DNA from 2 places in the Enterobacter sp. fkY84-1 genome. Region 2 is predicted to be linked to the other one. Evidence: predicted binding sites of a transcription regulator. Region 2 holds the regulator's gene; the other holds the start of a gene.

Region 1 (3,115 bases), 1.4 Mb from region 2:
GTTTCTGCATCGTTCTTGTCCAGCTGGTCGACAGCCCCGCCGCCGACAGCAGGCGATGATACTGCTCGTCATCAAACGGCATATGCCACGCAATGGCGCAGGCGTCGTAAACAGACACCTCACTCAGGCGTGATACCAGCTCAAGCGGCGCATCCGCTGAAACCTGCCCAGCCAGCACCACCCGGTACAGCCAGCCGGTTTTACCCGCGCTTTGCATCTGAGCCGACATGTCATGAATGCCGAAATGGTAGTTGAGCTTGAAGCACGGCGAGCGCGGCTGCGTCACCTGAATCAGGGCATCGCCCCAGCGGTAGATATCACCAATAAACACGTTCTTTTCGGTGAGCCCTTCAGTGGAGAGATTTTCACCAAACGCGGGAGCAACGAAGAGATCCGCCTGCTCGGGGAACTCCGCCTTCCAGTGCTGATAGTGCTCGCGCGGATAGTGGCACAGCGCGCGCTCCGGCCCGCCGTGGATCTTCTTTTCGGCCTGCTCGTCACCCGCAAGCCCGAGGTCGGTTAACGTCAGCTCACCGTCGACCTGAATTTTGGCGATGGCGCTCGGGCGGCTGCCGTCGTACTCCCTTACCTTGCCTGTAAATACATTCACCGGATAATGCATCGCTGCCTCCATTACGCAGATACAAAAAAAGCGAGCCATCAGACTCGCTTCTCACAGGCGTCAATGCAACCTTATTTTTTAGCGGCGAAACGCGCTGCTGCTTCGTCCCAGTTCACCACGTCCCAGAAGGCTTTGATGTAGTCCGGACGACGGTTCTGGAATTTCAGGTAGTAAGCGTGTTCCCACACGTCCAGACCCAGGATTGGGAAACCGGATGCGCCAGAGATCGCTTCACCCATCAGCGGGGAGTCCTGGTTCGCGGTAGAAACCACGGCCAGTTTGTCACCTTTCAGTACCAGCCACGCCCAGCCGGAGCCGAAACGGGTTGCAGCGGCTTTCTCGAACTCCGCTTTGAAGTTGTCAACGGAACCGAAGTCGCGCTCGATAGCCGCTTTCAGGTCGCCCTGCAGGGTAGTACCGGTTTTCAGGCCTTTCCAGAACAGGCTGTGGTTAGCGTGACCGCCCGCGTTGTTGCGCAGCACGGTTTTCTTGTCCGCTGGCAGCTGGTCCAGCTTGGTGATCAGCTCTTCAACAGGCAGGTTAGCGAACTCAGGCAGGCTTTCCAGCGCGGCGTTCGCGTTGTTCACATAGGTCTGGTGGTGTTTAGTGTGATGGATTTCCATCGTCTGCTTGTCGAAATGCGGTTCCAGTGCGTCGTAGGCATACGGCAGGGATGGCAGTGTATAACTCATAATCCTCTCCATTATTGTCGGGCGGCACAGCTGTTAATGCCGCGTAAGCAGTTGGTTCATTATAGTTAATTAAATGATATTGAAAATGATTATCAATGCCGTAGTTTTTATAAGGTTATTCATTTTTTGACCAACGCCGGAATAGTGAATGGGTTCAGGGTGTTAATGGACTTCTAGCGCCTTATTGCCCGCCGCTATCTCCTCCCTGCTGCTGAGCGTAAACGCCGACACCACCGTAATCGCCAGCACGAAACAGCCCAGCATCAGGTACGTCTCCTGGAAACCGATCCGGTCATACATATTCCCGGCAAACGCGGAGAGGAAGATTGCCGCCGACTGTTTGGCAAACTGGAAGCCAATCAGATAGATAGTCGCCGAAAGACGCGTATCAAACACCCCGGTGATGTACTTGAAGGCCCCCACCAGCAGGAACGGCACCTCCAGCGCGTGCAGCATCTTCAGGGCAATCACTTCTACGGCGGTGGTGGCAAACGACGAGCCGATAATGCGCGTCGCCATAATCACCCCGGCGATCAGCAGCGTGTTTTTCGCGCCGATGCGGTTAATGATCCACGGTGAACAAAACATGATGATCGCATTGCAGATTTCCCCGGCAGTGGTCGCAAAACCAAAGGCGCGAGTGCCCTCCTGCGGCGTGGCGAAGAACGTTTTGAAGAAGGTAGCAAACTGCTGGTCGAAGACGTCATAGACGCAGGCCACGCCAATCACGTACAGAATAAACATCCACATTCTGCGCTGGCGGAACAGGCTAAAAACCGTTTTCGCCGTGATCTGCGGCTGGTTGGCACCCAGCGCATTCATTACCTGCGCCGTCTGGTTGGGTCTAGGCTTTGCGACCACCAGCAGCAGCATCAACAGCAGCGCCGCCGCCGAACCCATCCAGAAAACATACGACGGATCGATGCCGAACAGGATCCCGCCCGTGGAGGCGCACAGCCCCCAGCCGAGGCAGCCAAACATGCGCGCCTTGCCGTACTCAAAGAAACTGTTACGGCTCACGCGTTCAATGTAGGCCTCAATGGCTCCTGAGCCCGCCGAAAAGACAAAGCCGATATAAATGCCGCCGCTCAACGCGCCCAGCCAGATGTTGGCTTTCAGTAACGGCGCAAAGACGTAGAGGAAGAAAGGGGCAAACAGGAACAGCAGCACGGAGATGATCCACAGCAGGTGTTTTTTCAGCCCCAGTTTATCCGAGATCACCCCAAGCACCGGCTGGAAGGCAATGGCCGAGAGTGAGATGCAGGAGAAGACGATGCCGGTATGGGTTTTATTGAGGCCGATGATATCCGACAGCCAGATCGGCAGGAACGGAAAGCAGGTGGCCATGATGAAAAAGTAGAGAAAGAAGAACAGCCCGAATATCCAGAAATTAGGGTTGTCTTTGTGGGTACAGGTTGTTGTGTTCATTATTTTTATCCTCAACGGAGGGCCAGTTTCCCGGCCCGTCACCTTTACACGCGTTCCACGCCAATCAGGATGGCGCTTTCCGGATCGAGAATCGGCAGCGCAATGCCCGCCTGCATCAGCCACTCACCGCTCGCCGTTTGCGGGGTCTCCATCCATGCCGGCAGCTTGCGCATGGTATGGCCTCCCTCACCGGTGATGCGAATATCAGGGTGATCGAGCAGCGAAATACGATATTGCGCGCTGGCCTCAAGCCCCGGCATGCGCAGCGGCATCATCAACGTGTAGTCCGGCATGGCGAGCTGGCTGACGATAAACAGTCCCTGCGTTTTATCTTCGCTCACAATACCCTGTGCCAGCGTAGTGGCATCCGGCA
Region 2 (3,115 bases):
AAGACGTCACTGAAGATAAATACAAAACCAACCTCTCGCACTCCACCTGGAACGCCAACCTGGACTTCCAGTCAGGCTACGCCGCGGATATGTTCGGTCTGGATATCGCCGCGTTCACCGCGATCGAAATGGCGGAAAACGGCGACAGCGGCCACCCGAACGAAATCGCCTTCTCCTCCAGCAACAAAGCCTATGATGAAGACTGGTCCGGGGATAAGAGCGGTATCAGCCTCTACAAAGCCGCAGCGAAATTTAAATACGGCCCGGTCTGGGCGCGTGGGGGCTATATTCAGCCAACCGGCCAGACGCTGTTAGCCCCACACTGGAGCTTTATGCCGGGTACCTATCAGGGTGCAGAAGCCGGGGCTAACTTTGACTACGGTGACGCAGGTGCGCTGAGCTTCTCCTATATGTGGACCAACGAGTACAAAGCACCGTGGCACATTGAAATGGACAAGTTCTACCAGAACGATAAGAAAACCAAAGTCGATTACCTCCACTCGCTGGGTGCGAAATACGACTTCAAAAACGATCTGGTTCTCGAAGCGGCATTCGGCCAGGCGCAAGGGTATATCGATCAATACTTTGCCAAGGCCAGCTATAAGTTTGATATTGCGGGTAGCCCGCTGAGTACCAGCTACCAGTTCTACGGTACGCGCGACAAAGTCAGTAACGGTGGCGTCAATGATATCTACGACGGCACCGCGTGGCTGCAGGCGTTAACCTTCGGCTACAAGGTCGGTCAGGTTGATTTGCGTCTGGAAGGCACATGGGTGAAAGCGGAAGGGCAGCAGGGCTACTTCCTGCAGCGTATGACCCCGACCTATGCTTCCTCCAACGGTCGTCTTGATATCTGGTGGGATAACCGCTCCGATTTCAACGCCGACGGTGAGAAGGCGGTCTTCTTCGGCGCCATGTATGATCTGAAAAACTGGAACCTGCCGGGCTGGGCGGTGGGCGCTTCTTATGCTTACGCCTGGGATGCAAAACCAGCCGACATGGCAACACCGGATGCTTACTACGATCCAAACTATCGCCTGAAAGAGTCTTCCTACAGCCTGGATGCTATCTATACCCTGCAGGATGGCCGCGCGAAAGGCACGATGTTCAAACTGCACTTCACCCAGTACGACAACCACTCCGATATCCCGAGCTACGCGGGCGGTTACGGCAACATCTTCCAGGATGAACGTGACGTGAAATTCATGGTTATCGCACCGTTCACCATCTTCTGATGAATCGTCCGGCGGGTTAGATCCCGCCGGACCGGAGACTGCAAATGATGAAAAAAATCGTAATCGTCGCGCTGTTGGCATCGGGGCTGGTGGCGTGTGCCCAGACTCAGGCACCGAAAGAGGACTCCCGTCTCAAGGAGGCCTACAGCGCCTGCATTAATACTGCGGAAGGTTCGCCGGAGAAGATTGAAGCCTGCCAGAGCGTGCTGAACGTGCTGAAGAAAGAGAAAGCGCACGAGCAGTTCGCGACGCAGGAGAATGTCCGCGTGATGGATTACCAGGCCTGTATCCAGGCACGTAAAACCGGTAACGATCAGGAAGTGGCGAAGCGTTGCGATAAGATCTGGAACGAGATACGCAATAATAATAAATAAGTTGCTTTACGCCCGGTGGCACTGTGCCACCGGGCTTTTTTCTGGCAAAAAAAAGCCAACCTTACGGCTGGCTCAGAGTATGAACACTCACTTATTTTGCGTCATGCGCATGTTCATTTTCGCGGCAATCGCCTTCAGCGCAGTGACCATAAAGGTACAGGCTGTGGTTGGTCAGACGGATGCCGTGACGCGCGGCGATTTCACGCTGGCGCGCTTCGATAGAGTCATCGCTAAATTCAATGACCTTGCCACAGTCGAGGCAGATCAGGTGATCGTGGTGCTGCTGCTGGGTCAGTTCGAAGACAGATTTACCACCTTCGAAATTATGACGGGTGACAATGCCCGCGTCATCAAACTGGTTCAGCACGCGATAGACGGTAGCCAGCCCAATCTCTTCACCCATGTCGATAAGACGTTTATAAAGGTCTTCCGCACTGACATGGTGATTGTCTGGACCCTGAAGCACTTCGAGGATTTTTAACCGAGGAAGCGTAACTTTCAGGCCAGCCTTCTTTAATGCGGTATTGTTGTCAGTCATGCGGAATCTGTCCTGTTGCTAAACGATTCACTTCTGTAGGAAGTGACAGAAAATGCACCCGGGATAATGCGTCTCATTATAGAACTGCCATGGCTAAATGAAAACTGCAAGTCTCAGGCAAAATATGCTTATAAAAATGGGGTATCACCAACAAACTTGCTCGGTGGAAAACCACATTTTATCAGGGAGACATTGTACAGGTCTGGGCGAAAAAGTTAAAAGATTGTAGCAATTAATTTAATCGGTTTGACCTGGTGCGCGGGCGCAACCGCCGTTGCGCCGCGATAAAAATCAGGCGTTGAGAATATCGTCCAGGTGCAGTTCTTCACGGATCTGCTTAACCCATTTCTCGACGCGCTCTGCAGTCAGTTCTGGCTGACGGTCTTCGTCGATGGCCAGACCCACGAAATGATCGTCATCGGCCAGGCCTTTGGACGCTTCGAAGTGGTAACCGGCGGTTGGCCAGTGGCCGACGATTACAGCGCCATTCGGCTCAATGATGTCGCGGATGGTACCCAGCGCGTCACAGAAGTACTCGGCGTAGTCTTCCTGGTCGCCACAGCCAAACAGGGCAACCAGCTTACCGTTGAAGTCCACTTCTTCCAGCGTCGGGAAGAAATCATCCCAGTCGCACTGGGCTTCGCCGTAGTACCAGGTCGGAATACCCAGCAGCAGAATGTCATAGCCTTCGAGATCTTCTTTGCTGCTCTTGGCGATGTCATGCACATCAGCAACGTCTTTACCGAGCTGTTTTTGAATGTTTTTCGCGATATTTTCGGTATTGCCGGTATCACTGCCAAAGAAAATGCCGATGATTGCCATGAGTAAAATAACCTCTTGAAACTTAATAGTATGGTGGCGCAATTCGGCCACGGATAAGGGCAATAATAGCAGAACTGGCAACCCTGCGGAAACAGCTATCGCGCAGGACTGCACTCTGTGCTACATGAAAAGGGTAATTAAGGGAA

What was found. The regulator Fur, encoded in region 2, represses iron uptake genes when iron is present. The targets are predictions, from matches to a motif close to ATAATAATGAGAACNACTATCAA.
Region 1: a site for Fur is predicted at 1,388-1,410, ahead of sodA (superoxide dismutase [Mn]). Genes of this name have one in related genera too.

Annotation. Positions count from the first base shown of each region.
Region 1 covers NZ_CP169393.1:4,570,079-4,573,193, forward strand. Annotated here, with positions in the region: gene yiiM (6-hydroxyaminopurine reductase) at 1-622, opposite strand, end outside; gene sodA (superoxide dismutase [Mn]) at 694-1,314, opposite strand; gene ACEPLT_RS21880 (MFS transporter) at 1,477-2,742, opposite strand; gene ACEPLT_RS21885 (alpha-galactosidase) at 2,787-3,115, opposite strand, start outside.
Region 2 covers NZ_CP169393.1:1,277,954-1,281,068, forward strand. Annotated here, with positions in the region: gene chiP (chitoporin ChiP) at 1-1,235, shown strand, start outside; gene chiQ (ChiQ/YbfN family lipoprotein) at 1,283-1,609, shown strand; gene fur (ferric iron uptake transcriptional regulator) at 1,701-2,147, opposite strand; gene fldA (flavodoxin FldA) at 2,439-2,969, opposite strand.